Regions from separate parts of the Pseudomonas sp. I2 genome, predicted to be linked through region 1. Evidence: riboswitches for the same ligand, from Rfam matches in the RefSeq annotation. Region 1 holds a riboswitch; each other region holds the start of a gene.
The links. Region 1 has a riboswitch for cobalamin ahead of cobW (cobalamin biosynthesis protein CobW). Riboswitches for the same ligand answer to the same signal wherever they lie in the genome.
Positions count from the first base shown of each region.

Region 2: another riboswitch for cobalamin. It lies ahead of WCE05_RS25405 (TonB-dependent receptor); the one in region 1 lies ahead of cobW (cobalamin biosynthesis protein CobW).
Region 3: another riboswitch for cobalamin. It lies ahead of WCE05_RS07755 (ABC transporter ATP-binding protein); the one in region 1 lies ahead of cobW (cobalamin biosynthesis protein CobW).
Region 4: another riboswitch for cobalamin. It lies ahead of cobO (cob(I)yrinic acid a,c-diamide adenosyltransferase); the one in region 1 lies ahead of cobW (cobalamin biosynthesis protein CobW).

Region 1 covers NZ_JBCGFQ010000072.1:3,077-11,469, forward strand. Annotated here, with positions in the region: gene cobN (cobaltochelatase subunit CobN) at 1-2,025, opposite strand, end outside; gene cobW (cobalamin biosynthesis protein CobW) at 2,029-3,096, opposite strand; cobalamin riboswitch at 3,196-3,394, opposite strand; cobalamin riboswitch at 3,477-3,701, shown strand; gene WCE05_RS24190 (CbtB-domain containing protein) at 3,797-3,982, shown strand; gene WCE05_RS24195 (CbtA family protein) at 3,993-4,682, shown strand; gene WCE05_RS24200 (cobalamin biosynthesis protein) at 4,682-5,092, shown strand; gene cobM (precorrin-4 C(11)-methyltransferase) at 5,125-5,880, shown strand; gene WCE05_RS24210 (response regulator) at 6,129-6,743, shown strand; gene WCE05_RS24215 (transporter substrate-binding domain-containing protein) at 6,758-8,393, shown strand, end outside.
Region 2 covers NZ_JBCGFQ010000093.1:12-6,177, forward strand. Annotated here, with positions in the region: gene WCE05_RS25405 (TonB-dependent receptor) at 140-2,266, opposite strand; cobalamin riboswitch at 2,379-2,584, opposite strand; gene WCE05_RS25410 (GNAT family N-acetyltransferase) at 2,647-3,216, opposite strand; gene WCE05_RS25415 (carboxymuconolactone decarboxylase family protein) at 3,295-3,639, opposite strand; gene lpxO (lipid A hydroxylase LpxO) at 3,734-4,633, opposite strand; gene thpR (RNA 2',3'-cyclic phosphodiesterase) at 4,813-5,358, shown strand; gene WCE05_RS25430 (NAD(P)H-dependent oxidoreductase) at 5,384-5,986, opposite strand; partial or broken gene WCE05_RS25435 (TetR/AcrR family transcriptional regulator) at 6,080-6,166, shown strand, end outside.
Region 3 covers NZ_JBCGFQ010000011.1:51,170-59,562, reverse strand. Annotated here, with positions in the region: gene WCE05_RS07780 (hypothetical protein) at 1-74, opposite strand, end outside; gene WCE05_RS07775 (MFS transporter) at 202-1,494, opposite strand; gene WCE05_RS07770 (hypothetical protein) at 1,872-2,039, opposite strand; gene WCE05_RS07765 (FecCD family ABC transporter permease) at 2,226-3,248, opposite strand; gene WCE05_RS07760 (ABC transporter substrate-binding protein) at 3,248-4,216, opposite strand; gene WCE05_RS07755 (ABC transporter ATP-binding protein) at 4,213-4,983, opposite strand; cobalamin riboswitch at 5,098-5,306, opposite strand; gene paaZ (phenylacetic acid degradation bifunctional protein PaaZ) at 5,405-7,456, opposite strand; gene WCE05_RS07745 (OprD family porin) at 7,482-8,393, opposite strand, start outside.
Region 4 covers NZ_JBCGFQ010000004.1:29,553-37,945, reverse strand. Annotated here, with positions in the region: gene cbiB (adenosylcobinamide-phosphate synthase CbiB) at 1-904, opposite strand, end outside; gene cobD (threonine-phosphate decarboxylase CobD) at 1-3, opposite strand, end outside; gene bluB (5,6-dimethylbenzimidazole synthase) at 901-1,551, opposite strand; gene WCE05_RS03245 (cobyrinate a,c-diamide synthase) at 1,548-2,843, opposite strand; gene cobO (cob(I)yrinic acid a,c-diamide adenosyltransferase) at 2,840-3,451, opposite strand; cobalamin riboswitch at 3,569-3,792, opposite strand; gene WCE05_RS03235 (hypothetical protein) at 3,943-4,521, shown strand; gene WCE05_RS03230 (sorbosone dehydrogenase family protein) at 4,619-5,935, shown strand; gene WCE05_RS03225 (C40 family peptidase) at 6,085-6,621, opposite strand; gene WCE05_RS03220 (C40 family peptidase) at 6,762-7,400, opposite strand; gene hda (DnaA regulatory inactivator Hda) at 7,528-8,232, opposite strand; gene WCE05_RS03210 (AI-2E family transporter) at 8,383-8,393, opposite strand, start outside.

The sequences.
Region 1 (8,393 bases):
TGGCAGCCAGAGTGCCGCATCGTCCAACTGGCCTTCCAGTTGCAACTCACGGTCGATGTGGTTGGCTTTGAGCAACTCGAGAATGTCGCGCTGCAGCTCCCGGGCACGGCGTGGGTCGAGCAGTTGCGCTTCGTAGTATTCATCGGCCAGGCGCTCCAGGTCGCGCAGCGGGCCGTAGGTCTCGGCACGGGTCAGCGGCGGCATCAGGTGGTCGATGATCACCGCCTGGGTACGCCGCTTGGCCTGGGCGCCCTCGCCTGGGTCGTTGACGATGAACGGGTAGATGTTGGGCAGCGGCCCGAGCAAGGCATCTGGCCAGCACTGGGCCGACAGGCCGACGCCCTTGCCGGGCAGCCACTCCAGGTTGCCGTGCTTGCCGACGTGGATCACCGCGTCGGCGGCGAAACCATTGCGCAGCCAGAAGTGGAACGCCAGGTAGCCATGGGGCGGCACCAGGTCGGGGTCGTGGTACACGGCGCTGGGGTCCACCTGGTAGCCCCGGGCCGGCTGGATGCCGACGAACGTCAGGCCGTAGCGCAGGCCGGCGATCATCATGCGCCCGCTGCGGTACATCGGGTCTTGTTCAGGGGCGCCCCAGCGCGCCAGCACCGCCTGCTGGTTGGCCTCGGGCAGGTCGGCGAAGGCCGCCTGGTAGTCGGCCAGGGCCAGGCTCTGGGCGCAGGGGCGCTGGTCGAGGTGCTCCAGGTCGTTGCTCACGCCGCCCAGCAATTGCTGGATCAGCGCGGTGCCGCTGTCGGGCAGGCCAGCCACCGGGTAGCCCTCGGCCTGCAAGGCGCGGAGGATGTTCAGGGCCGCGCCGGGGGTATCCAGGCCCACGCCGTTGCCGATGCGCCCGTCGCGGGTCGGGTAGTTGGCCAGCACCAGCGCCACGCGCTTCTGCGGGTTGGGCAGGCGCGCCAGTTCCACCCAGCGCCGCGCCAGCTCGGCGACGAAGTCCATGCGCTCAGGGTGGGCCCTGTAGCAGACCACGTCCGACTGGCTGCGCTCGCTGCGCCAGGCCAGGTCCTTGAAGCTGACCGGCCGGGTGATGATGCGCCCGTCCAGCTCCGGCAAGGCGATATGCATGGCCAGGTCACGGGCGCCCAGGCCCTGTTCGCTGGCCTCCCAGCCCGGCTGGTTGTCCTGGGCGCAGATCGCCTGCAACACCGGGACGTCGCGACGCAACGGGCGCAGGTTGGGCTGCTCCGGGCTGGACAGGGCAAAACCGGTGGTGTTGATCACCACGTCGGCGCCGACCTCGTCCAGCCAGGCCTCGACCTGGTCGAGGCAGGCGCGCTCCTTGAGGCTGGCCACAGCGATCGGCAGCGGGTTCAGGCCCATCGCCTGCAAACGTGTGCAGAAGGTATCGATGAAGGCGGTGTTGGCCGCCTGCAGGTGCGAGCGGTAGAACAGCAGCGGCGCCACCGGCTGCTGCGGGTGCCACTGGCCGTACCAGTCCTCGAGCGTGGCGCTGGCCTTGGCGGGGTGATACACCGCCGTGCGCGGCAGCGGCTGCGGTTCGTCCCAGGCATAGGTACGCCCCAGCCACAGGCTGGCCAGGCAGTTGAACAGGTTCAGGGCATTGGCCTTGCCGCCCTGGCGCAGGTAGTGCCAGAGCCGTTCGGCCTGCTCGCCGGTCACCGTGCCCAGGCCGGTCAGCTCAGGGTCGGGGCGGTCATCGCCTGGCACCAGGATCAGCCGTACACCGCGGTTGGCCAGCTCGACCAGTTGCTCGACGCCATAGCGCCAGTAGCCGACCCCGCCGTGCAGCGACACCAGGATCACCTTGGCGTGGCGCAGCACCTGGTCGACGTAGAGGTCGACCGAGGCGTGGTTCTGCACCTGCATGGGGTTGGCCAGGCGCAGGCTGGGGAAGTCGTCTGGCAACTGCTCGGCGGTTTCCGCCAGCAGCGCCAGGTGCGAGTCGCCGCTGCAGAGGATCACCAGCTCAGCGGGCGTCTGGCCGAGGTCGGCGATGCTGTCGTCCGGCACGAAGCCGCCGGGCTGGGTCCGCAGCAGGTGCATGGATCAGGCGCCCAGGGCCTGGCGCAGGCGCGCCTCCAGTTGCACGGCATCCAGGTCCTGGCCGATCAGCACCAGGCGTGTCAGGCGAGGCTCGTTGGCACGCCAGGCGCGGTCGAAGTGTTTGTCGAAACGGGTCCCCACGCCCTGCACCAGCAGACGCATCGGCTTGCCGGGAATGGCCGCGAAGCCCTTGGCGCGCAGGATGCCGAACTCCACCACCAGTTGCGTCAAGGCGTCGAGCAGCAGGCTTTCGTCGGCCTCGGGCAGGTCGATGGAGATCGAGTCGAAGGCGTCATGGTCATGATCGTCGTGATCTTCGCCAGCGTGATGGGCATCGTGGTGGGTGCGCCGGCCATCGATGTGCGCCTCGGCCTCGGCGCCCACGCCAAGCAGCACCTCCAGCGGCAGGCGCCCGCTGCTGGCCTCGATCACCTTGACCGCCGGCGGCAGTTCCTCGGCCACCTCGGCGCGGACCTTGGCCAGGCCTTCGGCATCGATCAGATCGGCCTTGTTCAGGACCACCAGGTCGGCGCTGGCCAACTGGTCGGCGAACAGCTCGTGCAGCGGCGACTCGTGGTCCAGGTTGGGGTCGAGCTTGCGCTGGGCGTCCACTTGCTCTGGGTAGGCAGCGAAGGTACCCGCCGCCACCGCCGGGCTGTCGACCACGGTGATCACCGCATCGACCGTGCAGGCATTGCGGATTTCCGGCCACTGGAAGGCCTGCACCAGCGGCTTGGGCAGGGCCAGGCCGCTGGTTTCGATGAGGATGTGGTCCAGGTCGCCACGGCGTGCCACCAGTTCGCGCATCACCGGGAAGAACTCTTCCTGCACGGTGCAGCACAGGCAGCCGTTGGCCAGTTCGTAGACGCGGCCGCTGGCCTCTTCCTCGGTGCAGCCGATGCTGCACTGCTTGAGGATCTCGCCGTCGATGCCCAGCTCGCCGAACTCGTTGACGATGACCGCGATGCGGCGGCCCTGGGCGTTGTCGAGCATGTGCCGGAGCAAGGTGGTCTTGCCCGAGCCGAGGAAGCCAGTGACGATGGTGACGGGGAGCTTGGCCAGTGTTTTCATGTCGCGATGCCCTTGGCAGGATGGCGCGGGCATGCAGGACGAAAGCCTCGTGCCACCACGGCCGGGCCCGTTCGCCACCGGATCACCCCGCCCGGTTGAAAGTCGAAAGCGTTTCGAGGCAGGTCTCCTGGCTTGCACCGTACCGGCCCCGGGCCGGTTGGATGACGCCTTCCCGCGCTGGCGCAGTGGCTGTGTCGATCCTGTTCAGTGCTTACAGTTGCGGGGGCAGCCGCGGCTTGGACCGCGTTCCCATCTTAGCTCCGGCGGCGGCCGGAGAACCTCGAAGCGGCAAGGCTACGCAGTGGTTGGCAGGCGGTCAACCTTGGCAGCCCTAAAGCCTTGCCTATCCTGCGATTGACGGGGAAACCGCCCCATGATTTGCTAATGCACTGCGTTCAGGTGCCCCTTCGGGGGTGAAACGGGAAACCGGTGCGTCCCAGGCCCCCAAGGGGTCGGACAACGCCGGTGCTGCCCCCGCAACGGTAAGCGAGCGAAGCGTCTTGACCACTGTGCCACGTCGTAGGGCATGGGAAGGTGACGCTCCCCCCCAGGAGCCCTGCTCCTCCTCGCAAGCCCGGAGACCGGCCTGACGTCGAATGATCACCCCGCGGTGGGCGGGCGCTGTCGCATCTCCCTGGGCCCGTTGCGCCCGGGGCTGTCGCGCTTGTCCGCCGCCTATGACAAAGCAGAGGAAAGCGTCATGCCCGTCACCAGCGCCAAACACAGCGTCAGCACCCCCGTCAGCCTCAGCCAACGCATCGTCATCGCCGCCGGCGCCAGCCTGCTGGGCCTGTGCCTGATCTACTTCGCCGGTTTCTCGCACATCGAGGCCGTGCACAACGCCGCCCACGATACCCGCCACAGCGCCGCCTTCCCTTGCCACTGAGTACGCCTGCATGATCAAGCGCATCGCCCGTACCGCCGGCTTCAGCGGCCTGCTCGCCGCCCTGCTGCTGACCTTCTTGCAAAGCCTGTGGGTCAGCCCGCTGATCCTCGAGGCGGAAACCTATGAAAGCGCGGCCCCCGTCGCCGAACACCACGGCCACGGCGATGCCGTCGCCGCCCATGAACACGACGCCGAAGCCTGGGCACCGGAAGACGGCTGGCAGCGCCTGCTCTCCACCACCGGCGGCAACCTGGTGGTCGCGGTCGGTTTCGCCCTGATCCTCGCGGCCCTGTACAGCTTGCGCGAACCGGGCCGCGTGGCCACCGGCGCACTGTGGGGCCTGGCCGGGTTCGCGGTGTTCTGCCTGGCGCCGACCCTGGGGCTGCCGCCAGAGCTGCCGGGTACCGCCGCTGCCGACCTGGGTCAGCGCCAGGGCTGGTGGATCGGCACCGCCGCCGCCACCGCGGCAGGCCTGGCCCTGCTGGTGTTCGCCCATCACTGGCTGTTCAAGGTACTGGGCCTCGCCCTACTGGTCGTGCCGCACCTGATCGGCGCGCCGCAACCGGCGATGCACGAGAGCCTGGCGCCCGAAGCCTTGGAAACCCAGTTCAAGATCGCCTCCTGGGTGACCAACGCCGCCTTCTGGCTCGCCCTGGGCCTGCTCAGCGCCTGGCTGTACCGTCGCACCAGCCAAGCCTGATGCGCCTCGCCCCTCCTGCGCCGGCGTTGTACGCCGGCTTCGGCTGCCGCCAGGGCTGCCCGGCCGACACCCTGCAGGCCCTGCTGCGCGGGGCCCTCGCGGCGCACGGGCTGGCCCCGGCGCTGCTGCGCGGCATCGCCAGCATCGACCTCAAAGCCAACGAACCCGGCTTGCAGGAACTGGCCAGGCGCCTGGCATTGCCCCTCGTGCTGTTCAGCCCCGCGCAACTGCACGCTTTCGAACCCCTGCTCAGCCACCGCTCGGCAACCACCTTCCAGCACAGCGGCTGCTGGGGGGTGGCCGAAAGCGCAGCCCTGGCCCTCGCCAGCCAGGCCCAGGGCCCGGCCGCCCTACGGGTAACGCGCCAGGTCCTCGGCCCGGCTACCCTCGCCCTGGCCAGTGGCGGATAATCGCCTCCCCCGCTCACCCGCAAGGATTCCCCATGACGGTCTACTTCATCGGCGCCGGCCCCGGCGATCCGGAACTGATCACGGTCAAGGGCCAGCGCCTGATCCGCCAGTGCCCGGTGATCATCTATGCCGGCTCCCTGGTGCCGCCGGCGGTGCTCGAAGGGCACCGTGCCGAAACAGTGATCAACAGCGCCGAACTGCACCTGGAGCAGATCATCGCCGCCATTCGCAGTGCCCATGACAAAGGCCAGGACGTGGCCCGGGTGCACAGCGGCGACCCCAGCCTGTATGGCGCCATCGGCGAGCAGATCCGCTACCTGCGCGAGCTGGGCATCGACTACCAGATCGTCCCCGGCGTCACCGCCACGGCGGCCAGCGCCGCCCTGCTCGGCTGCGAGCTGACCCTGCCGGCGGTGGCACAGACGGTGATCCTCACCCGCTACGGCGACAGCTCGCCCATGCCAGCCGGCGAGCAACTGGCCGACCTTGCCCGGCACCGCAGTACCCTGGCCATTCACCTGGGCGTCAAGCACCTGGCACGCATCATCGCCGAGCTGCTGCCGCACTACGGCGCCGACTGCCCGATCGCCGTGGTCCATCGTGCCACCTGGCCCGACCAGGACTGGGTCATGGGTACCTTGCAGGACATCGTCGAACGCACTGCGGCCAAGGGCTTCCGGCGTACGGCGCTGATCCTGGTGGGCCATGTGCTGGGCGATGCGCCGTTCGCCGAGTCAGCCCTGTACCGAGCCGGGCACGCCCACCTCTATCGCCCCGCGGACCAATAACCTGTCGGCTGATTCCGGCACGCGAATACCTGTGCAGGAATCAGCCGAAGACGCTGCCAGCCCCCGCCTACTGAAACCCCTTAATCGTGTAGGGTTTTTCAACAAACCAACCTCGCTTTTTCAACACCCCTATACTCGCCATTACCAACGCTCCTGAATCGACGTATCTTGCGCGCTGCCACGCAGGCCCCCAGACATATTCCTGGGTGATTTCAGGAAACGGACCACACCCAGACAGGAGTTCCCCAATGACAACCGTACTGTTGGTCGATGACCACCCCACCGTTCGGCTGGCCGTACGCATGCTGCTCGAACGCGAACGCTTCCAGGTCGTTGGCGAAGCCGGCAGCGGCATCGAAGCGGTACAGATGGCTCGCCAATTGCAGCCCGACGTGGTCATCCTCGATATCGGCCTGCCAGGGCTGGATGGCATGGAAGTGATCAAGCGCTTGCAACTGCTCGAGCCGGCGCCAAAGATCATGGCCCTGACCGGCCAGCCCGCCGACCTCTACGTGCGCCGCTGCCTGGACGCCGGCATCGCCGCCTTCGTGCGCAAGGACGAGGACCTGGAGGCGCCAGTCTTCGCCCTCAAGGCCCTGGTCAAGGGTTACTCGACCTTTCCGCAGATGTCGGTCAACAGCAGTTCGCTGGAAAGCGAGAGCGTACGCCTGGACAGCTTGTCCAACCGCGAGATGGAAGTGCTGCGCCGACTGGCACGCGGCGAGAGCAACAAGCACATCGGCCAATGCATGAGCCTGAGCGCCAAGACTATCAGCACCTACCGCGGCCGCATCATGGAGAAACTCAAGACCGAGTCGCTGGTCGAGATGGTCGACCTGGCCAAGCGCAACAACGTCGCCTGAGCCATGCCACCGCCATGAAAGGCACGCTGCCGAGCCTGCTGCTGGCCATGTTCCTGAGCGTGCCGAGCCTGGTGCTCGGCGATGCCGAGCCACGCCACCTGCTCGCCCGCTCGGCCAGCGTCGCCCCGCCGCTGCACCTGCCCCAGGACGACCGGCAATGGCTGCTGCAACGCAAGGTACTGGTGCTCGGCAGCTCCCGCCCCGACTACCCGCCCTTCGAGATCAACGTCAGCCAGCGCGACTACGAGGGCCTGAGCGCCGACTATGCCGGGCTGATCGGCGAGCAACTGGGCGTGGCGATCGAAGTCCGCCGCTTCGCCAGCCGCCAGGCGGCGATCGAGGCGCTGCATGCCGGGCAGATCGACCTGCTCGGCAGCTCCAACGGCTTCGAGGCGGCCGATGCCCAGCTTGCCCTGAGCCAATCCTATGCCGATGACCTGCCGGTGATCGTCACCCGCCAGGGCCGCTTGCTGCAAAAGGATGAAGACCTGGCCGGCCTGCGCCTGGCGATGGTCGACCACTACCTGCCCGAAACCTCGGTGCGCGAGCTCTACCCACAGGCGCAACTGCAGCTGTATCGCTCGACCCTGGCCGGCCTGTCCGCCGTTTCGCTGGGCGAAGCCGATGCCTACCTCGGCGACGCCATCAGTACCGACTTCCTGATCGGCAAGAGCTACCAGGGGCAGGTGCGCATCGATCACTTCGTGCATGGCCCCACGGATGCCTTCGCCTTCGCCCTGGCCCACGACAACCACAGGCTGCGCCGCTTGGTCGACCAGGCGCTGGCACGGATCAGCGACAGCGAGCGAATGACCATCCTACGTCGCTGGACCAGCGGCAACACCAGCCTGCTGCTTGAGCGCCACCTGTCCAGCCTGAGCGACGAGGAGCACGACTGGATCGCCCGCCACCCCACGGTACGTGTGCTGATCAACAGCGCGCTGGCGCCGCTGACCTTCAACGATCGCCAACAGCAGGCCAATGGCATCACCCTCGACCTGCTCAAGCAGATCAGCCTGCGCACCGGGCTGCGCTTCCAGATGCTCGAGCGCGACTCGGTGCCGGAGATGGTCGACGAAGTGGCGCGCGGCGACGCCGAGATGATCGGTGCGCTGGACTACGGTCCCGGACGAGCGGCACGCCTGCGCTACACCCGCCCCTACCTGGTCACCCCAGGGGTGATAGTGGCGCGCAGTGACGCCGGCGCGAGCGAGCTGCTCGACGGGCAGCGCGTGGCGCTGGTGCGCGGCTCCTCCCAGCACGTCGCCCTGCAACAGCACGCGCCACGGGCGCGGGTGGTCGAGACGGACAATGCCCTGACGCTGATGGAAGCCGTGGCCAGCGGCCACGCCGACGTCGCCCTGATTCCCCATATCACCGCGGCCTACTACATTGCCCACGTGTTCAAGGACACGCTGCGCATCGCCGGGCTGCAGGGCGATGACCCGGCGGTCGCGGCCTTCGCCGTGGCGCCGGGGCAGCCCCAGCTGCAATCGATCCTGGACAAGGCCCTGCTGAGCATTCCCCCGGAGGAGCTGGACCAGTTGGTCAATCGCTGGCGCACCAGCACGGTGGTCAGCGACAGCCTGTGGGGCGATTATCGCTCGCTGGTGCTGCAGGTGCTGGTGCTGGCCGCCGCGCTGCTGGCCG
Region 2 (6,166 bases), on a different contig from region 1:
GGCAGGCAAGAGGGATTGCGAGATGAAATGTTATCTTATAATTATTTGTTGAGGTTCGATAGCGCTTTTTCAGGTGGGGGGCTGTGCGATGGGCTGCAAAGCAGCCCCAGTACCGCTCAATTGGAGAAAGCCGCTCAGGTCAGAAGCTGTAGTCGACTGTCGCGAAGTACGACCGTGGCGCGCCGAGCAGCCATTGCTCACCACTGTGGGCGGCCACCACATAGTCACGGTTGAACAGGTTGTTCAACTGCAGCCCCAGGCGCACGTCCGGCAGCACCTGCCAGCCGAGGTTGGCATCGACCACGGTGTAGCCGGGGACGCTCTGGCTGTTGGCGGTGTTGGCGTAGCGCTCGTCGACGTAGCGCAGGCCGATGCCGGCATCCACGGTCTGGCCGAAACCCTTGCTCAGCCACAGGTTGGCGGTGCGGCGCGGCACGTTGGCCGGGCGGTTGCCGGCGCGGTCCTGGGGAACGCCGCCGACCCTTTCATCGAAGTCATCGTACTTGGCGCGTACCACGGCGGCGTTGGCCGATACCTGCCACTGGTTAGCCAGGGCCAGCTCCAGGGTCGCCTCCAGGCCGTCGGAGGTCTGTTGGCCGGCTTGCTGCTTCTCGTGGGTGACCGGGTCGTCCACCAGCAGCTTCTTCTTGACGATGTGGTAGGCCGCCAGAGTCCACTCGCCACGGCCGTCCCAGAAGCGCTGCTTGAGGCCCAGTTCGGTCTGCTTCGACTCGGTCAGGTCATAGTTCATCTGCGTCGGGTTGAGGCTGATGAGGTTGTTGACCCCGTCCTCGCTGGTGGAGTACTGGCCGTACAGCGACAGCTCGTCGGTCACCGCGAAGAGCAGGCCCGCGCGCCAGTTGCCGCCCTGCAGGCTGCGGTCGCTGCGGGTGTCGCTGACCAGGTTGTCCCGATCGATGTGGTTCTGGTCACGGCGTACACCGGTGACCAGCGACAGGCGATCGGTGAGCTGGGTGCGGTTCTCGGCGAACAGCGCGAAGGTACGGGTGGTGGACAGGGTCTGTGGGCGCAGCGCCGATCGGCTGTGGAACTCGCCCGGTGCCGGCTGCCAGGGGTCGATGTAGTCGCCGCCCACGTCTTCGTACGGCGAGTTGTTGTCGACGTTGAAACGGATCCTGTTGTACTCGGCACCCACCACGGTCTTGCTGGCCAGGCCGAACAGGCTGTGGTCGAAGGTGAAGCTCTGGCGGTCGCCGATCTGCTCCTGGTCGTGCTTGATCTGCAGGTAGCTGCCGCGTTCGAGCTGGCCGCGGTCGGCATCCCAGGTGTAGTCCTCGGCGTTGCGCCAGTGCCGGCGGCTCTTGATGTAGTACAGCTGGTTGCTGGCGCTGAGGTGGTCGTTGATCGTCCAGTCGGTGTCGAGGCGGGTCCACTCGTCGTGGTAGCGCTGGACGTCGTCGCGAATGTTGTAGTTCTTCTTGCGCAGGCTGTCGCGGTAGTGGCCGTCGATCAGCGGGGTGCCGAAGTAGTTCATCGGCTCGGCATCGCCGCGCTCGTGGGCGAGGGTGAAGCTCAGGTCGTCGCTGGCGTCGAAGCGCAGGGCGGCGCTGAGGGCCAGGTTGCGCGAGTCGCCGCGATCGACCCAGCCATTGCCTTCCTGCTTGTTCAGGGTGACCCGGTAGCTCAGGCGCTCGCTCAGGCTGCCACCGCTGTCCAGGCCGAGCTGTTGGCGGTCCCAGGAGCCGTAGCCCAGGCGCAGGTGGTTGCGGATTTCGCCGGCGAAGGGTTTTTTCGGGATGACGTTGATCACCGCGCCCGTGGCGCCTTCGCCATAGAGCACCGAGGCTGGGCCACGGATCACGTCGATGCGCTCGACCATCCACGGATCGACCGGGAAGCTCTGGGTACCGGCGCCGGTGTACAGGCGCGAGCCGTCGAACAGCGTCATCACCGAGCTGTGGCCGGTGAAGCCGCGGGCGGAGAGGGCGGTGCCGCCGTTGCCTGGGGTGCCGACCGAGGTGATGCCTGGCGAGCGGGTCACCGCGTCTTGCACGGTGAGGTTGTTACGCTGCTGGATCTGCCCGGCGCTGATGCTGCTGGTGCTGGCCGGGGTCTCCAGGGCGCTCAGGTTCAGGCGCGAACCGGCTCGGGTCGGCGTGGCCAGGTCGACGACCTGTTCGTCGCGGGTATCGGTGATGGCCGTGGAGGGCAGGGCCAGTACTGGCCCGTCGTGTTCATCGGCCAGGGTCGGAAGGGAAACGGCCAGGCAGGCCGCCAGGGTATGAAGCTTGGAGATACGGGACATGTCGTTCCACTGTCGCAGGAATGAATGGATCCCGGTGGAAACAACGCATAGACGACCAAGCACGTACGCAGGCGCGCACGCGAAAACCGGCCTGCGCCCGCCCACCGCGGGTTGCCAACGAAAAGCTCCAGGCCGGTCTCCGGGCTTGCGAGGATCATGAACCGTTCACCTTCCCATGCATGCGCACAGTGGTATGTCGAAGGGTTCGCTCGCCTACCGTTGCGGGGGCAGCGCCGGACTTGTCGTGGCAACGACGCACCGGCTTCCCGTTTCACCCTGCGCGCGGCGGCGCAGGACACCTGAAACTGGCGCGCATCTGACCACCGAACGGGTGGGGAGTCAATCGTTCGGATGCAGCTTGCGCTGGTCCAGGAGGGCGATCAGCGTCCGCGCCGACGCGATACTCTGGCCTCGATGTTCTTGCGCCCGATCAGCAGGGCGGGCTTCTCCACCACCGGCTCGTCCGCCAGCCACTTGTACATCACCAGGCAGTCCACCAGCCCCAGGCGAGCGTGCCGGTAGGCCTTGGGCAGGCGGCCGACGGTCTCGAAGCCGAGCTTGTGCCACAGCGCCACGGCCACCTCGTTGGTCGCCACCACCGAGTTGAACTGCAGGGCCAGGAAGCCCTCCTGGCGTGCCAGCTTTTGCGAGTGCTCGCACATCAGCCGCGCCACGCCACGGCCGCGGGCGGCCGGCGCGACCATGTAGCCGCAATTGCCCACGTGGGCGCCGGGGCCGGCGGCGTTGGCCTTGAGGTAGTACGAGCCGAGCAACTCGCCATGCGCCTCGGCCACCAGGGTTCGCAGGGGCAGCTCCAGCCAGAGCTGGCGGGCCTGCTCGACGCTGAGCCCGGGGTCGAAGGCATAGGTTTCGCGGGCCTGGACGATGGCCTGGAAGGTGGGCCAGAAGCGTTCGAAGTCTTCCGGGGTCATGGGACGGATGTGGATCATGGCGGCTCCTGCACGGGCTTGGCCGCCAAGTCTGGGTTGCCCGGCGCCGCCGCGCAAGGGCTGCGGCGCCGGAGGCGTTCAGTCGCTCGCCTTGCCGACCGCATCCAGGGCGCGGGCCGAGTAGACCAGCGCGGCACCGGCGTTCATCGCCACCGCCACGCCCAGCGCCTCGGCGATTTCCTCACGGGTGGCGCCGTGCCTGACGGCCTGCTGGGAGTGCACGGCGATGCAGCCGTCGCAGCGGGTAGTCACCGCCACGGCCAGGGAGATCAGCTCGCGGGTCTTGGCATCCAGGTGGTTGGTCTTGGCCCCGGCACCGCTGGCAGTCATGTAGCCGGCCACGGTATCGGGGGACAACTGCTTGAGATCGCCGATGCCGGCCATCAACTGCCTACGGTAGGCGTCCCAGTCCATCATGCTCATGGTTTTCACCTTGTTCGGTGGTGACAGGAGCTTTCAGGCTAGTCGAAGAACGAGGCTCTGGAGGGGCTGTGATGGCCAGGGCAGCGTCTTCGCTTCAGATGTAGATGAACACCAGCACCAGCGCCGCGACCACCGCCCACTTTTCCAGGTAGTAGCGGGTGCGGTTGCGCTTCTTCAGGGCCTTGCCGCGCTCGCGGATGCGGTAGATGCGGGTGAACAGGCGATTGATGCCGCCGGTCTTGTCGTTGGCGTCGTTGGGGGCCGCCGCGGCGGCCATGACGTTGCGGCTGAACCAGCGGTTGAAGGCGGTCGCCCAGCGGTACTTGAGCGGGCGCTCGACGTCGCAGAACAGGATGATGCGGTTGTGCTCGGTGGTGTTGGCGGCGTAGTGGATGTAGGTCTCGTCGAACACCACTGCCTCGCCGTCGCGCCAGGCGTACTTCTGGCCATCGACATCGATGTAGCAGCCGTCGTCGTTGGGCGTGTCCAGGCCCAGGTGGTAGCGGTAGGAGCCGGCATAGGGGTCACGGTGGCGCACCAGCTTGGCGCCTGGCGGCAGGGTGGCGAACATGGCCGCCTTGACCGAGCCGATACCCTGCAGCAACTCGGTGGTGCGTGGGCACAGCTTCATCGCCGAGGGGTGGCTCTCGCCATACCACTTCAGGTAGAAACGCTTCCAGCCGGTCTTGAAGAACGAATTGAATCCGACGTCGTCGTAGTTGTCGGATTTCTTGATCTCGCCCACGTGCAGCAGTTGCTGGGCCTCCTCGCGGATTTCCCGCCAGTGGTCCTTGAGCGGCTGCAGTTCGGGGAAGGACTCGACCGGCAGGTAGGGCTTGGCCGGGTGCTGGGAGAACAGGTACAGGAAGCTGTTGACCGGAGCCAGGAAGCTGGAGTGATCGCCCAGTTGGCGGGTCAGCTTGTGGCGAACCCGACCGCGCAAGTGAACATAGGCGATCGAGAGTGCGAAGATCAGGACGAGTGCGATTTTCATGAACGGATACTTGTCGAAATGGCCATGCGCCATGGCTTGAGCCCGCCAGCATAAACAATCGTGCCAGGCCTGTGCACCCGTCTTAAGTGGAAGGCGCAAACGTTTCATCCTGGTTCATCTGCCAGGTATCGAGGTGAGCGTACACTCGGGGCTGGCGCCCCACAGATCGAGGAGCATGCATGGCCCAGGATTCACGCCCCAGCGGTGCGCCCTTCAAGCGCCTGTTCTTCGCCTTGCCGGTCAGCGATGCCCAGCGCCGTGCCATCGCCCAGTGGCGGCGCAGCCTGGGGCTGCGCAGTGGAAGGCCCGTACCGGCCGAGAACTTCCACCTGACCCTGCTGTTTCTGGGCGATGTGGATGCCGCGCGGTTGCCGGCCCTGTGCGCTGCGGTCGACAATCTCACGCGCCCGGACGCGCCTTTGCGCCTGCTGCTCGACCGCTTGCAGGTGTGGCAGCGCGCCGGTGTGCTGGTGCTCGAACCTGGGGAGACGCCACCGGCGCTGCGGCAACTGGTCTATGCCCTGCAACAGGCGGCGCTGCCGCTGGGCATTGCCGAGCAGGTCCGCGAGTACCGGCCACACCTGACGCTGTCGAGGGACTTCCGTGGCCAGCCGCCGGAAGCCGCGGCGGCACCGGCGTTCTTCCTCGCCGTCCGGCACTTCACCCTCTACGAGTCACGCAAGGGTCGCTACTGGCCGTTGGCCGAATGGTCGCTGACGGGCTAAGGCATGGGCAAGCAAGGTCGGGTTCCTATGCTGTTTGGCTGCGGGCCGGCTCGAACAACTGCTGGCCCAGTTGCCAGGCGGTGCGCAGGTGGCCCTTGGGATCCTGGCCCTCGCTGTCGGTGAGCACGTTCGAACTCAGTACCTGAGCACCGCAGTAGTCGAAGATGCCGTGTTCGATTTGCACGCGCATCGCCTCGCCGTAGCCATGCCGCTCGAAGGTACCGGCATCGGCACCTGCGACGCCGACCAGGTGCACGGTAAGGCCCTGGAGTTTCTTGATGGTCGGGCCGTTGACCTGGTAGTCGAAGGCCCAGCCATTGCTGAACACACGCTCGACCCAGCCCTTGAGCAGCGCTGGCAGCGACCACCAGTAGACCGGGTACACCAGCACCAGCGCATCGGCGCGCTCGATGCGCGCCTGCTCGGCGAGCACATCCGCCGGTGGTGGGGCCAGGCGACGATGCACGGCATGGTCGGCCAGGCCGAAGCGGGGGTCGAAGCCTTCTCGGGCCAAGTCGGCGATTTCGGCCGTGTGGCCGGCGCTGGCCAGGCCGTCGGCGATGCGTTGGGCGAGGGCATGGGTCAATGATTCTGGGTCGTGGTGGCCGATGACGATCAGGGCATGCATGGCGGTTCTCCAGATGAAAGGGTGCGTGAGTGGGGGCGGCGTTATATACTCGTAGTAAGTTACTGTTGGTAAGTTACTTTTGGTAGGTAATCGATGTCAAGCGATGACAAACCGCTGCCGCGCAAACGCCTGTCCCGTGAGGCGAGGCGCCGCCAATTGCTCGACGTGGCCTGGCAACTG
Region 3 (8,393 bases), on a different contig from region 1:
GCGGCGAGGCTGGCGGTGGAGGCGATACCCAGGCCGAGGGCGAGGAGGAAGGAGAGCGGACGAATACGGACCATGATGAATCTCCTGTGGGGATGATCGTCATTCGTTCGGCTGTCGGAGTGAGGGTGGGGTGCCCGCAGGGCGACGGGTGGTCATGCCAGTTGGGGCCGCAGAGCGGCCCCAGGAACACCAAGCCCCAGCCTACTTGACCGGCACAGGGTTTTCCCCACCCAGGGCGTCCGCCATCGGCGGATGCTCCTGCGCCGCGTGCATCAGGTCCTCCGTCACCCGCAGTTCGGCACCGGTCGGCGAGAAGGTCGTCGACGGGGCGAACGGGGCGGGGTGCTCGGGCGCCGGGCGCTTGCCGCGACGCCAGAGGAAGAAGGTCACCATGCACAGGTTGACCACCGCGAAGGCCCAGAACAGCCCAGCCTCGCCGTAGGAAGTCATCACCGGCGAGATGGCCAGCGGGCTCAGGGCCGAGCCCAGCGAGTTGATCAGCAGCAAGCCCTGGATCATCGGCACCAGCGCATCGGCCGGTGCCCGGTCGGCGGCATGGCTGACTGCCACCGGGTAGAGGGCGAACACGCCGCCGCCCAGCAGGAACAGCATGGCCGGCAGCAGCGCCGAAGCAGGCGGCAGCAGCACGATCACCACCGACAGCACCGTGCACAGCGCGCCCAGGGCGATCAGCACGTCCTGGCGGTCCTTGCGGTCGGACCAACGCCCCACCGGGTATTGCAGCAGCATCGCGCCGAGGATCACCCAGGCCATCATGTTGCCGACCTCGCCCACGTCCAGGCCGATGCGCTGCAGGTACAGCGGCAGCAGGGCATACACGGCGGCGATGGCGATCCCCGAGCCGAAACAGCCGACCAGCCCGGTAGGTGCCACCCCCAGCAACTGGCGGGGCTTGAGCGGCTCGACCTGCTCCAGCAGCGGCGACACCCGTGGCAGGATCACGATCGGCAACACCGACAGCGAGGCCAGCATGCCGGCGACCATGAACGGCGCGGTGTCGCCCCAGCCGGTGATCTCGCCCAAGGCCGCCTGGCCGAGCACGCCGGCGCCGTAGAAGGCGATCATGTACAGCGCCAGCAGGCGCCCGCGGATCTTCGCATCGCCGGCCAGCAGCAGCCAGCTCTCGATGACCAGGAACACACCGACCGAGGCCCAGCCGTTGACCAGGCGCAAGGCGAACCACCAGGTGGTGTCGTAGAACAGGCCCTGCAGGAGGATGGTCGCGCCGATCAGCGAGGCGAAGCTGGTGTAGGCGCGGATGTGACCGATGCGCAGGATCAGCCGGTCGTTGAAGATCGCCCCGAGGGTCAGGCCGATGAAGTAGGCCGACGAGACGATGCCGATCATCGTCGCCGATTCGCCGGCTGCGCCCAGGCGCAGGGTGGTCAGGGAGGACAGGAAGCCATTGCCCAGGGCAACGATGAACAACCCGAGCAGGGGTGCCAGCGCCATGGCCAGCAGACGCGCAGACATAGGTACCTCAAAGTATTCGAAAAGCGGTATAGGCGCCTTTTCGTGCCTGCATGCCTGGCCGGGGAGGATGCGACCAGGGCAAGACTCAACCGCTGGCACCTGGGGAAGGTGGCCGGGCGGGGCGGTTGAGCCTGTTGCACATGCGCGATCATGTGTTCAGGCGTGGACGCTGTCGTTGCTGCGGGTTGCCACCGTACGAGGCGACGGGTGAAAAGGCGGCGCGATTCTATGCCTTGCGCGGGATTTGCCCAAGGGGCCTGGGCCTGCGGCGAAACGACGCAGCCCTGTGCGTGGGGTGTCGAGGCGGCCCCTTCGCGGGCAAACCTACGAAGGGGCCGGTCAGGGCAACGCATTCACCGGTGACGGGCCCGACGCTATCAGGCCCCGGATTCCGGATCACTGGCCGGCACGCCAGGCCGGTCCTCTTCTTCGGTCAGGTTGGGGTCGACATCGGGATCGTCGGCCCGGTCATTGCGTTTTTCGGGATCGAGTTCTGGCCAGTCGTCCTGGGCGCTGCCACCACCCATTCGCAGTGTCTCGTTCATGACGGCTTCCTCGGCTTGGCTTCGATGGGAAAAGACCTGCCGGCGGGCGGGCCGGAAACAGGCGCGAGGGGCGAAGCCACTGACCACCCCTCATGGCATCAGAGCGGCGCAAGGCGGCTGTCGATCCCTGCCCGGGCCTACGGCACCGACCAACGGCGCTCACGCCCGTGCGATCGACAGGGCATGTCAGGGCCTGCGACGTAACAGGATGATGAAGAAAAGCCCGCCGATGGCCGCGGTGGCGATGCCGATGGGCAGGTCCTGGGGGGCGATCAGGGTGCGTGCGCCCATGTCGACCCAGACCACGAATAGCGCACCGAGCACGACGCAGGCCGGCAGCAGGCGGCGATGCTCGGCGCCCACCAGCCAGCGGGCCACGTGGGGCAGCATCAGGCCGACGAAGCCGATCGCCCCGGACAGCGACACCAGCACGCCCGTGAGCAGGGCGCAGCCGACGAACACCTGGGCGCGCACCCGGCGGGTGTCGAAGCCGAGGCTGACGGCGGTCTGCTCCCCGCTCATCAGCGCATTGAGGGCGCGGGCCAGGCTGAGCAGCAAGAGGAAGCCGGCCAGCACACAAACGGCCGGCAGCCACAGCAGTGACCAGTGCGCCAGGCCCAGCCCGCCGAGCATCCAGAACATGACCGAGCTGGCGGCATGGGGATCGCCGGTGTAGAGCAGCAGGTTGGCCAGGGCCATGACCACGAAGGACACCGCTACCCCGGCCAGCAACAGCCGTTCGCTCTCCAGCCGGCCACGTCGGCTGGCCACCCCCAGCACCAGCAGCATGCTGCCCAGGGCGCCGATGAAGGCCGCCAGGGGCAGGCTCAAGGCACCGGCGAAGGGGCCAAGGAACAGCACCACCAGCACCGCGCCCAACACTGCACCGGAGCTGACCCCTAGCAGGTGCGGATCGGCCAGTGGGTTGCGCGTCACCGCCTGCAGGGCGCCGCCAACCAGGGCCAAGCCGGCGCCCACCAGCGCGCCGAGCACGACCCGTGGGGCGCGGATCTGCCAGACGATCTGCGCCTGTCCGCGGCTCCAGTCGCCGCCGTCGGCCAGGCCCAGTTGCTGCAGAACGATACCCAGCACCTTGGCCAGCGGCACCTGGGCAGCGCCGAAGCCCAGCGACAGCAGGCAGGAAAACACCAGCGCCGCCAGCAGTGCGACCAGCAACAGGCGATAGCCGGCAGGGCTACGCACCGGCATCAGCGCGGCGCCCCGGCGAACCGTTGCGGATGCAGCGCGGCGGCCAGGTGCTCGATGGCAACGGCGTTGTCCACCGAGGGCGTGACCTGCAGGTACGACAGCACCACGAAGCGCCGTTCGCGAATCGCCTTCACCTCGCCGAGGGCCGGGTGCTTAAGGAGGACGTCGCGCTTGTGCTGCCAGTGGGTGGGGCCGTAGTCGACGATGACGATCACCTCCGGGTCGCGTTCGACCAGGCTTTCCCAACTGACCTCGGTCCAGCTGGCGTTGACATCGGCCATCACATTCTCGCCACCGGCCGCCTCGATCAGCGCCTGGGGCATGCCCAGGCGGCCGGAGGTGGTCGGGCGGTCCTCGCCGCTGTCGTAGAGGAACACCCGGGGCTTGCGCTGCACCTCGCCAAGTTGGGCCGTCACCCGGGCGATGCGCTGGCGCAGTTGGCCGATCAAAGCCTGGGCCTGGGCGGGCACGGCGAAGATCCTGCCGAGGTTGTCCAGGTCCCGGTACAGGTCCTCCAGGCTGGCCTGGCGCTGGGGCATGATCCGCGAACAGGATTCGCTCAGCTCGTAGACCGGGATGCCGAAGGGCGCCAGCGTCTGTGGCGTGACCGGCCCGCCCACGTGCATGCCGTAACTCCAGCCGGCGAACAGGAAGTCGGCGTCCACGTCCAGCAGGTTTTCCAGCGATGGGTAACGTGCCGCCAGTTCCGGCAGGCCGGCCAGGGCCTGGCGCATCGACGGGTCGAGGTTCTTCCAGCCGCTGATGCCGCTGTAGCCGACCATGCGCTCGCGCAGCCCCAGGGCCAGGAGCATGCCGGTGAGGTTGACGTCGTGGCTGACCGCCCTCTGTGGCGGCTGGGTGAAGGTCACGTCGCGGTCGCAACTGTGCACGGTCAGGGGAAAGTCGCTGGCCAGAGCGGCGAGGGGCAGGGCGGTCAGCAGGGCCAGGCAGGTGACGAAGCGTTTCATGCGGGGCTGATCCAGGTGATGCGCGGGTGACAGGCGAGGGGATGACGATCGACCAGGGCGTGCACGCCGAACACCTGGGCCAGGCACTGTTCGGTCAGGACCTGCTGCGGCGTGCCATGGGCAACGATGCGGCCGGCCTCGATGACATACAGCCGGTCACAGAAGGCGGCGGCCAGGTTCAGGTCGTGGAAGCTCGCCAGCAGGCTCAGCCCGGTACCGCGCATGTGCTCGAGCAGGGCCAGTTGGTAGCGCGGATCGAGGTGGTTGGTCGGCTCGTCGAGGATCATCAGGCGCGGTTGCTGCACCCGTGCCCTGGCCAGCAGAACCCGCTGCTTTTCCCCGCCGGACAGGCTGGCGAAGCCCTGCTCGGCGCAGGCCAGCAGGCCCAGCTCGCGCAGGCAGGCATCGACCAGCGCCGCTTCGCTGTCGCCCTGGAACCAGCCCAGGTGCGGGGTACGGCCCATGGCGACGACATCGCGCACGCTCAGGCCGAAGTCCTCGGGAAACTCCTGCAGCATCACCGCGATGCGTTGTGCCACCCAGCGCGGCGGGCGCTGCCAGATGTCCTCGCCTTCTAGCGATACGCGGCCGCTGTCTGGCCGGGTGAAACGGTAGGCGCAGCGCAACAGGCTGGTCTTGCCGCTGCCGTTGGGGCCTATCAGGCCGACGAACTCGCCAGGGCCGACCTCAAGGTCGATGCCGTCGAGCAGCCGGCGTTCGCCGGGTGACGGTGACCAGTGCAGGCCTTCGATGCGCAGGGTAGGCAAAGACATGGGTGAGCGACCGTTGCGGGGTTGAGAAGACCCGACGGAGCGCACGCACGGAGCAATCGTGGGCACGAGGCTGCCCCAGGACCGGCCCGCGCCCGCCCACCGCGGGAGTTGCCAATTGCAGTTTCAGGCCGGTCTCCGGGCTTGCGAGGGGCGTGAGGCATTCACCTTCCCATGCCGGCGGCACAGTGGTGTGTCGAATGCATCGCTCGCTTACCGTTGCGGGGGCAGCGCCGGACTGGTCGCGCGAGGGCGAGGCACCGGCTTCCCGTTTAACCCCCCGCACGGCGGCGGGGGACACCTGAAACAGGGGCGCATCTGAGCATTTATGGCAGGGGGAGTCAACCGCAGTGGCAGGTGGGGGCCAGGCTTGCATCGCCATTGGGGACCGCTTTGCGGCCCCAAGCCCTCACGGCATTCAAGTCCGCTTGAGCACCAAGGTCAGGATGTCGTAGCTGGCCACCAGCTCACCCAGCTGGTTGCTCACCTCCACGTCCCAGGCCACCACGCCCTGGGGCTGGCCCAGCGGGCTGGACTTGCCCTGGTCGATCTTGCGCTTGCAGGTCAGGCGGGCCTGGATGGTGTCGCCGATGCCCACCGGGTTGATGAAGCGCAGGGTATCCAGGCCGTAGTTGGCCAGCACCGGCCCTTCGCCCGGCGACACGAACAGCCCTGCCGCCGCGGACAGCACGAAGTAGCCATGGGCGATGCGCTTGCCGAACTGCGAGGCCTTGGCGGCGATCTCGTCGAAGTGCATGTAGAAATGGTCGCCCGACAGGCAACCGAAGTTGACCAGGTCCGCCTCGGTCACGGTACGCCGGTGGGTGAACAGCGACTCGCCGATGCGCAGGTCGTCGAAATGACGGCGGAACGGATGCACTTCGCTCTCGATCACCTCGGCGCCACGCACGTACTCGCCGGTCACCGCCGTCAGCATGCTCGGCGAGCCTTGCACCGCCGCGCGCTGCAGGTAGTGCTTGACCGCCCGCAGGCCACCGAGCTCCTCGCCACCACCGGCCCGGCCGGGACCGCCGTGCTTGAGCTGTGGCAAGGGGGAGCCGTGGCCGGTGGATTCCTTGGCCGCCTCGCGGTCGAGCACCAGCAGGCGCCCATGCCAGGCGGCCGCCGCCGGGATGGCCTTGGCCGCCACCGCGCGATCGGCGGTGACCAGGGTCGCCACCAGGCTGCCCTTGCCACGGGCCGCCAGGGCCAGGGCTTCGTCCAGGTCGTCGTAGGCCATCAGCGTGCTCACCGGGCCGAAGGCCTCGATGTCGTGGGCGCCGCCTTCGGCATGGGGATCGCGGGCTTGCAGCAGGGTTGGGGCGAAGAACGCGCCCTCGGCCACACCCTCGCCGACCGGGGCGAAGCCGTCGCTCGCGCCGAATAATTGATCGCAGCTCTGGAGCAGGCTACGCACGCGCTCGCCAACATCACGCTGCTGGTCGTGGGAGGCCAGCGCACCCATGCGCACGCCTTCGACCGAAGGGTCGCCCACCACCACCTTGGCCAGGCGCTCGCGCAGGCGGGTGGCCACGGCGTCCAGGTGCCTGGCCGGGACGATGGCGCGGCGGATGGCGGTGCACTTCTGCCCGGCCTTGGTGGTCATCTCGCGCACCACCTCCTTGATGTACAGGTCGAACTCCTCGCTGTCGGGGCTGACGTCCGGGCCGAGGATGGCGCAGTTGAGCGAGTCGGCCTCGGCGGTGAATGGCACCGAGTGGCGCACCAGGTTCGGCGTTACCCGCAACTTGGCGGCGGTGTCGGCGGAGCCGGTGAAGGTCACCACGTCCTGGCCCTGCAGGCGCTCGAGCAAGTCGCCGGTGCTGCCGATCACCAGCTGCAGGCTGCCCGCCGGCAACAGGCCCGACTGGTTCATCAGGCGCACCACCGCCTCGGTCAGGTAGCTGGTCGAGGTCGCTGGCTTGACGATGCACGGCATGCCGGCGAGGAAGGTCGGGGCGAACTTCTCCAGCATCCCCCAGATCGGGAAGTTGAAGGCATTGATGTGCACCGCCACCCCGGCGCGCGGCACCAGGATATGGCTGCCAGCGAAATGCCCTTGCTTGCCCAGAGGGATGGCCGGGCCTTCGTGCACCAGGTTGCCCGAGGGCAGCTCGCGGCTGCCGATGCCGGCATAGGCGAACAACGTGGCATTGCCGCCTTCGATGTCGATCCAGCTGTCGGTACGGGTCGCGCCGCTGTGGTGGGAGAGGGCGTAGAGCTGCTCCTTGCGCTCGGCCAGGTACAGGGCCAGGGCCTTCAGACGGGCGGCACGCTGCTGGAAGTCCAGGGCCATCAGCGCGGTCAGGCCCTGGCGGCGGGCATGTTCGAGGGCTTCGGCGAAGTCCGGGCGCTCCTCGTGGCTGTAGGCCAGGACATGGCCGTCCAGGGCGCTGCGCAGGGCCTGGGCGCCGTGCTGGCCGATCCAGCGGCCGGCGATGAAGCTTTGCAGGGTTGGGGCGTCAGACATGCTGTTCTCCTGTTGAGGGGCGCTGTTACCACAGCGCCAGGGTGTAGCCGATGATCAGGCGGTTCTCGTCCACGGCATTGTTCAGGCCATTGCCGGAACGGAAGGTGACGTTGCGCCAGCGCAGGCTGACGTCCTTGAACGGCCCGCTCTGGATGACGTAGGTGATGTCGGTGTCGCGTTCGCGCTCGCGGCCGTTGCCCGAGGTCGGGGTCTGGGCATGGCGGCCGTCGGTGTAGCGGGTCATGAAGCTCAGGCCGGGGATGCCGAGGGCGACGAAGTCGTAGTCGTAGCGCAACTGCCAGGAGTCGATCCCGGCGCGGGTGAAGGTGTTGTAGGTGACCAGGTTGACGGTGTACGGGTCGCCGCCGTTGAGGAATGGGAAGGCACTGTCGCCGGACATCTGCTGCCAGGTGGCGGAGAACTTGTGGGCCCGCACGCCAAGGGTGAACAGGGCGTTGAAGTTACGGTTGTCGATGTTGCCGGCACGCTCGGCGCCGTCGCCACGGCTGTCGAAGTAGCGCAGGTCGGTGCGCAGGCTCACGCCTTCGGCCAGCGGCTGGGTGTGGACCAGGCCCAGGTACTGCTGGCGATAGATCTCGTCGAGCTTGGCGTAGTAGTAGCTCAGGCTGGTCTGCGGGGTGATCGCGTAGCTGCCGCCGGCGAAGTCGAAGTGGTCGCTGCTGGCCGCGCCGTAGCCGATGTCGTCGCGCCCGGAGGAATCGCGCAGGTTGGCCTTGGTCAGGCGCCCGGCGTTGACGGTCAGGCCGTCGAGTTCCTGGCTGGTCAGCAAGCCGCCCTGGAAGGTCGAGGCCAGCAGGCGGGTGTCGTTGTACACCACCACCGGCAGGATCGGCTGCAGGGTGCCCAGGCGCAGGGTGCTCTTCGACACCCGCAGCTTGCCGGTCAGGCCCAGTTCGCTGTAGTCGTCGACCGGTTC
Region 4 (8,393 bases), on a different contig from region 1:
CATTCAGATAGGCTCCCAGGCAGATCACCAGCAACCACAGCCACACACCGCGCTGCACCAGGCTCCAGCCGCGCTCGATGGCCTGGGCGTCGGCCACCGGCCCTTCGCCCAGGCGCGCACGCACATGCAGCTCGCCGTGGTACACCGCCGGGCCGCCCAGCTCCACGCCCAGGGCACCGGCGCCAGCGGCCATCACCGGGCCGGCGTTGGGGCTGTCCCACTGGGGCCCCTGCTGGCGCCAGCAGGCCAGGGCCAGGCGGGTTTTGCCGAGCAGGGCGTAGGTCAGCGCCACCAACCTGGCGGGCAGGTAGTTGAGTACATCGTCGATGCGTGCCGCAGCCCAGCCGAAGCGCTCGAAGCGTTGGTTACGGTAGCCCCACATGGCATCGAGGGTATTGCTCAGGCGATACAGCACCACGCCAGGGGCACCGGCGACGACGAACCAGAACAGCGCGGCGAACACCGCGTCGCTACCGTTCTCCAGCACCGACTCTGTGGCCGCCCGGGCCACGGCGGGCTCGTCCAGTTCACGGGTTTCGCGGCTGACCAGGTAGCCCACCCGCTGCCGGGCCGCGTCCAGGTCGCCACGCCGCAGGGCCTCGGCCACCGGCAGCACATGCTCGCCGAGGCTGCGCAGGCCCAGGGCGCAGTACAGCGCCAGCACGTCCACCAGCCAGCCGACATAGGGCAGCCAGGACAGGATCAGCGCCAGCAGGGTCAGCGGGACCACCGCCAGGCACCAGGCGCTCACGCCGTGGCTGCGCCAGCCGCGCCCGCCGGCGTTGAGGCGTTGCTCCAGGCGCGACGCCAGGTTGCCGAAGGCCACCAGCGGATGGCGCCGCCGGGGTTCGCCCAGCAAGGCATCGAGGGCCACGCCGGCCACGGTCAGCAGGGCCACGCTCATGGCCGTTCTCCCCATTGGTTCTCGTACAGCATCTCGCCCAAGGGCTTCTCCTCGGCCCAGTTCTCCAGCACCAGCATCGGCCCGGCATAGAACTGCGCCACAGGCCCCAGGCACAGCACCGCCACCGGCTTGGCGCCAGCGGGCATGCCCAGCAGTTGGGCCAGGGCCTGCGGTTCGAACAGCGACACCCAGCCCATGCCCAGGCCCTCGGCGCGCGCCGCCAGCCAGAGGTTCTGGATCGCGCAGGCCAGGGAGGCCAGGTCCATTTCCGGCAGGGTGCGGCGGCCGAAGATGTGCGCCTCGCGGTTGTCCATCAGCGCCGCCACCAGCACTTCGGCGCAGTCGTGGATGCCTTCGACCTTGAGTTTCATGAAAGCGTCGGAGCGCTCGCCCAAGGCTTCGGCGGTGCGCACGCGCTCCTGCTCCACCAGCGCCTGGATCTGCCTACGCAGCTCGCGTCGGCTGATGCGAATGAAGCGCCAGGGCTGCATCAGGCCGACGCTCGGCGCCTGGTGCGCGGCGGCCAGCAGGCGGGCCAGCAGCGCTGGCGCTACCTCACCACCGATGAAATGGCGCATGTCGCGGCGCTCGCCGATGGCCCGGTAGACCGCGGCGCGCTCGGCGTCGCTGAAGGCGTGTTCGCTCATGGCCGCAGCAGCGCCGCCGCCGCGTCAGGGTTGGAGGGGAAATAGAAGTGGATGTACGACGCCGTCAGTCGTCCCTGGCGATAGACCGCCTCGTTGCCACGACCGCCGTTGGGGCTTTGGCCGCGGGCGATCGGTTCGAGCGGGGTGCTGGTCAGGGAGTGATGATAAGTATGCCCGCGCAGGGTCCCTTCCGGAAGTTCCACAGCCTGCAGCGCCAGGGCCGCCAGGCGCTTTTGCATCACCGCTTCGCCCGGCAGCAGGCCGAGCAGCGTGGCGCGCTCACCGGCCACGTCGGTCAAGGCCTCGAGCAGGTAGAGCATGCCACCGCACTCGGCCAGCAGCGGCTTGCCCTGGGCGTGATGGGCGCGGATCGCTTCGAGCAGAGGGGCATTGGCCGCCAGGGCCTGGTGATGCAGCTCAGGGTAGCCCCCTGGCAGGTAAAGGCTGTCTACCGTGGGCAGTTCCCGGTCGTGCAAGGGCGAGAAGAAGCGCAGTTCGGCGCCCAGCTCGCGCAACAGATCGAGGTTGGCGCCATAGGTGAAGGCGAAGGCTTCGTCACGGGCCACGCCGATGCGCACACCGGCCAGCGACGGCCTGGGGGCGATAGGGTCGGGTTCGGCAAAGGCCACCGCTGGCGGCAGCGTGGCGTCGCAACTGGCGCCCAGGGCCTCGGCCGCGGCGTCCAGGCGCAGGTCCAGGTCGTTCAGCTCGTTGGCCTGGACCAGCCCCAGGTGGCGGCTGGGCAGCTCGATGCCACGCTCGCGGGAGAGCCCGCCGTACCAGCGCAGGCCCTCGGTCAGGCTGCCCTCGAGCAGTTGCGCATGGCGCAGGCTGCCGACGCGGTTGGCCAGCACCCCGGCGAACGGCAGGTCCGGCTGGTAGCGTGCCAGGCCCAAGGCCAGGGCGCCGAAGGTCTGGGCCATGGCTGTGCCATCGATCACCGCCAGCACGGGTACACCGAAGTGACGCGCCAGGTCGGCGCTCGACGGTGTGCCGTCGAACAGCCCCATGACCCCCTCGATAAGAATCAGGTCGGCCGTGCCCGCCGCTTCCCAGAGCAGGCGGCGGCTTTCCTGCGCGCCGATCATCCACAGGTCGAGCTGGTACACCGGTGCACCGCTGGCCCGTTCGAGGATCATCGGGTCGAGAAAATCCGGCCCGCACTTGAACACCCTCACCTTGCGCCCGAGGTTGCGGTGCAGGCGCGCCAGGGCGGCGGTGACCGTGGTCTTGCCCTGGCCGGACGCCGGTGCTGCGATCAGCACCGCCGGACAATGCCGGGGTCGGCTCATAGTTCCACGCCCTTCTGCGCGCGGATGCCGGCCTGGAAGGCGTGCTTGACCATGCCCATCTCGGTGACGGTATCGGCCAGCTCGATCATCTGCGGCTTGGCGGCACGGCCCGTGACGATGACGTGCTGCATCGGCGGACGGGCCTGGATGTCCGAGAGCACCTGGTCGAGGTCGAGGTAGCCGTGCTTGAGGGCGATGTTCAGCTCGTCGAGCACCACGAACTGCACGCCCGGGTCCTGCAGCAGTTGGCGCGAAACCGCCCAGGCCGCCTCGGCGGCGGCGATGTCGCGCTGGCGATCCTGAGTCTCCCAGGTGAAGCCCTCGCCCATCACGTGGTAGCGCACCTGCTCGGGGAAGCGCCGGAAGAACAGCTCTTCGCCGGTGCTGTTGCGGCCCTTGATGAACTGCACGACGCCGCATTGCAGGCCGTGGCCCAGGGCCCGGGCAAGCATGCCGAAGGCCGAGCTGCTCTTGCCCTTGCCGTTGCCGGTGAGCACCAGCAGCAAGCCGCATTCGTTGGGCGCGTTGGCGATGCGTTCGTCGATGATCGCCTTCTTGCGCTGCATGCGCGCCAGGTGGCGTTCGTCGCGTTCGGAGGATTCGCTCATCAGGGTTCTCCGCAGGCTGTCGGCACGGATGGGCGACGACAGGTCGATAGGCGGGCAGACGGAGAACGCGCAGGGGCCATGGCGGACGCCACGGTGCACCGCGCATCACCCTCCGTGATGCCGTTGGCAGTGACAGGCCGGTCTCCGGGCTCGTGAGCAGGGCCTGGGCCCATGGGCCGCGCGCCTTCCCGGATGCCTGCATCCAGTGGCCCTGCGCGGTCCTCGACTCACCTACCGTTGCGGGGGCAGCGCCGGAATCGCGCCTTGCTGGCGCCCACCGGCTTCCCAGTTTCACCCTGCCCAGCCTCGGCTGGCAGAGCACCTGAAACACGCCGCGAAGGTTAGAGGGTTGCACCCGGAGCGTCAATGAAACGAGGCCGATCTGGCCTGGATCAATGGCCGATCCGGCCGCTTGTAACAAACTGAAAGCAGTGATATCACATAGCCATCAATTTTCGCTGAACGCGATCACAACGACAGGAGAGCGCAGCATGCAAGGCCTGATCATCAATAACCCGCGCCTGGAGTTCCTGCGCCCGGCGCTGGAGCGCTGGCCGGAATGCATCGACCGCTTCAACCAGGTCCATGGCGACAACGAAGCCCCGTACTGGCATGGCGCCGCGGCCAACACCGGCCTGCTCGCGGCCGCGGCCTGGCAGGCCGAACTGGTGGCGCTGGAACAGTCCATGAGCAAGAAGCAACGTGACGAGGGCGAGCGCGAGGGCCGCTGCGACCTGTCCATCAGCACCTCGGAAGACAGCGTCCACCTGCGCGCCAGCCAGCGCTGGCCGCGCATCGCCCGCCTGGACCTGAGCACGGCTGTGCAGGAAACCGCCGCCCTCGCCCGGCAGATCGCCTATCCCAGCCAACTCAAGGTCGGCGCCCTGTTCGTCAGCCCGTGGAAAGCCGGCCAGCATGCCAGCCCCGAGGAGTTGCAGGACCTGGTCGACGACCTGCAGAAGCACAGCGCTTGCGCCATCGCCTGGTATTTTCCCTACGCCTATCGCAAGTTGCACAATGAAGCGGCGCAGTACTTTCCCGGCGTGGCGCTGCTGCTCAAGCAGGCCTGAGCGGGGCCCAGCTAGCCGAATGCGCCCTACCGACAAGTTGAACCTCGACGGTGGCCCGTCGCTCTGATTCCACATGAGCCCCCACGAGGACCCGAGCATGGACAGGATGCATATCGCGCTACTGCTGGCCCTGGCCGTCAGCCTCGGCGGCTGCGGAGAATCCGCGCGCCTGGACGTCAGCGACGGATCGGGACCGTCCCCGCAACTGCCCGAGCCGAACAAGACCTTGATCCCGACCGTCAACATCGCCCCGGCGATCGGCTGGCCGGAGGGCGCCAAGCCCACGTCGGCGACCGGCACCCAGGTGGTGGCCTTCGCCGAGCACCTCGATCATCCCCGCTGGCTCTACGTGCTGCCCAACGGCGACGTGCTGGTGGCCGAGACCAACGCCCCGGCCAAGCCCGACGACGGCAAGGGAATCCGTGGCTGGGTCATGGGCCAGGTGATGAAACGGGCCGGCGCCGGCGTACCCAGCGCCAACCGCATCACCCTGCTGCGCGACGCTGACCGTGATGGCGTCGCGGAAATTCGCACCACCTTCATCGAAGGGCTCAACTCACCCTTCGGCATGGCCCTGGTGGGCAAGGACTTCTACGTGGCCGATACCGACCGCCTGTTGCGCTTCCACTACGAGCCGGGGGCCATGCAGATTCGCGCTGAAGGCAAGAAAGTGGTCGACCTGCCCGGCGGCCGGCTCAACCACCACTGGACCAAGAACGTGATCGCCAGCCCCGATGGCAAGAAGCTCTATGTCACGGTGGGCTCCAACAGCAATGTCGGCGAAAACGGCCTGGACCAGGAAGAAGGCCGTGCGGCGATCTGGGAGGTGGACCCGGCCAGCGGCCAGCACCGGATCTTCGCCTCCGGCCTGCGCAACCCCAACGGCCTGGCCTGGGAACCACACAGCGGTGCGTTGTGGACAGCGGTCAACGAGCGCGACGAGATCGGTAGCGACCTGGTGCCGGACTACATCACCTCAGTCAAGGACGGGGGCTTCTATGGCTGGCCGTTCAGTTACTACGGCCAGCATGTGGACCGGCGGGTCGAGCCGCAGGATCGGCAAAAGGTCGCCCAGGCCATCGTGCCGGACTACGCGGTGGGGCCGCATACCGCATCCCTCGGGCTGACCTTCGCCCAGCCGGGTGTGCTGCCGGCGCCGTTCGAGCAGGGGGCGTTCGTGGGCCAGCATGGGTCGTGGAACCGCAAGCCGCACAGTGGCTACAAGGTGATCTTCGTGCCGTTCAGCACCGAGGGGAAACCCGCCGGGAAGCCGATCGACCTGTTGACGGGGTTTCTCGATGGCAAGGGCAAGGCCATGGGGCGGCCGGTGGGCGTGGTCAATGACCAGCGGGGCGGGTTGCTGGTGGCCGATGATGTCGGGAACGTGATCTGGCGGGTGAGCAAGGAGCAGTGAGGGGCTTGGGCTGGCCTGTGCCGGCCCATTCACGGCGGTTCGTGCCCCGACAAGCCCGCCCTCACAGGTTCACCACTGATCTTGAGGCAACGGTGAACCTGTGGGGCTGCAAGGTAGCCCCGATGCCGTTTCGCAGGCGGGCATCGGACTCAGGGATTGCGCGCCAGGTGCCCCGGCGGCAGCACCCGCTTGGCCTGCAGGTAGGCCCGGGCCCAGTAGCTGTTGGACAGGTAATCCAAGCGCACTGTCCCGCCCGTGGAAGGTGCATGCACGAACCGCCCCTCCCCTACGTAGATCCCCGCATGGCTGACCTGCGACCCACCGTTGGTGGCGAAGAACACCAGGTCCCCGGACTGCAGCGAACCGATATCCACGTTCGGCGCCCGCATGACGATCATCTCGCGGGTCGAGCGCGGCAGGCTGATCCCCGCCGCATCCCGGTACACGTAGCCGATCAGCCCACTGCAGTCGAACCCGGCGTCCGGCGTGTTGCCGCCCCAGCGATAGGGCGTGCCCACCAGGCCGATAGCCCGGAACAGCACGTCGTCGGCCACCGGCGAGGACGCCGCCTGCGCGTTGAAGGTAACGGGGGCCTTGGCCACCGGCGCAGGTGCCGGGGCTCGGCTGGAACAGGCGGCGAGCAGTGCCGCCAGGGAAAGGAGTGCGAAGCGCGCCATCATCGCCATGGCCAGAACTTCCTGTCGAGACCGTTCGGCCGTAGCCGAAGTCAAAAGAGTTGAGAATTCAGATTAGACGCTTTTCGTAAATGCGCACGGCGGCGAGCTTTTTCAGCATCGCCGCCGTGGCAGGGTACAGCATTTTGATATCAGTTGCGCGAGATCGTGGTCGGCGCCATGGCCAAGGCGCGCTTGGCCTCGAGGAAGGTCTTGCTCCAGTAGCGGTCACCGAGGTTGTCGATGCGCACGCCACCGCTGCGGCGGCTGCTGGAGTGGATGAACTGGTTGTCACCCAGGTAGATGCCGGCATGGCTGACCCGGCCACGACCATTGGTGCTGAAGAACAGCAGGTCGCCAGGCTTGAGCTTGTTGCGGGCAACCTTGGGGGCATCGACGTTGATCATCTCGCGGGTCGAGCGCGGCAGGTTGAGGCCGGCCTCCTCGCGGAACAGATAGCCGATGAAACCGCTGCAATCGAAGCCGGACTTCTCCGAAGTACCGCCGAAGCGATAACGGGTGCCGATCAGCGACATGCCACGCTCCAGGATGCTGTCGGCCAGGGCCGGCAGTTCGTAGGGCTTGCCGTTGCTGGAAAAAGTGTCCAGGTCTTCCTCGGTGGCCAGCGGCTCCTCGGCGAAAACGGAAGAGGCGGAAGGCTTGGCCATGGCCGCGGACTGGGCGGTGACGGGCTGTTGATCCTGCGGTTGGGTAACCGGGCCTTGGGTGGCGCAGCCGAAAAGCAGGCTCACGAGTGCAAGTGGCACGAGGGGTGCGAAGCGCTTGAGCATGGGCACGACCGTGTCTGTAGTCCTTTAGAAGGGGGAAACTATGCCCTCTATCATGGCCATTTGCAAATTTTATCGAAAAAAATGTGACTTTTCCGTTTCGAGGCTCTGGCCCGCTACTTTCGAGGGCTCACCAGCCCAGGGTTTCCTTGAGGAAGGGGATGGTCAGCTTGCGCTGCGCTTGCAGCGAAGCCTGGTCCAGGCGCTCGAGCAGATCGAACAGCGCGCTCATGCTGCGCGTGCCCCGGGTCAGGATGAAATGGCCGACCTCGTCGGTCAGGTGCAGGCCACGGCGCGAGGCCCGCAGTTGCAAGGCCCGCAGCTTGTCTTCGTCGGACAGGCCACGCATCTGGAAGATCAGTGCCAGGGTCAGGCGCGACTTGAGGTCCGGCAGCTTGATCGGCAGCTCGCGTGGCGAACTGGACGCCGCCAGCAGCAGGCGTCGACCGCTGTCGCGCAAGCGGTTGAACAGGTGGAACATGGCCTCTTCCCAGTCGGCCTTGCCAGCGATCACGTGCAAGTCGTCGATGCACACCAGCTCGTACTGCTCCAGGTAGTCGAGCAGTTCCACGCCACGGTCGAGCAGTTGCGCCAGGGGCAGGTAGACAGCCGGCTCGCCCAGTTGCTGGAAGCGGTGGGTGGCGGCCTGGAGCAGGTGGGTACGGCCAACGCCCTGTTTGCCCCACAGGTAGATGAGGCTCTCGGTCCAGCCGGCGTCGGCCTCGCAAAGCCGCTCGACGTAGCCCAATGCCGCGGCATTGGCGCCCGGATAATAGTTGATGAAGGTGGCGTCATCGCGCAGGCGCACACCCAGGGGCAACTGGATCGGTTTCATGCTGGCGGGCGGTCGCGAGGACCACAGGGGGCCTTTGGTGAACAGTGTGCAAAGTCTATACCCGCAACGCGGGCGGCACAATCGGCGCAGCTTGGAGAGCAAGCAAAATCAATGACTTGCACCTGCTTCCCCAGGGCTACGCCGCTGCGTTCACAACGGCG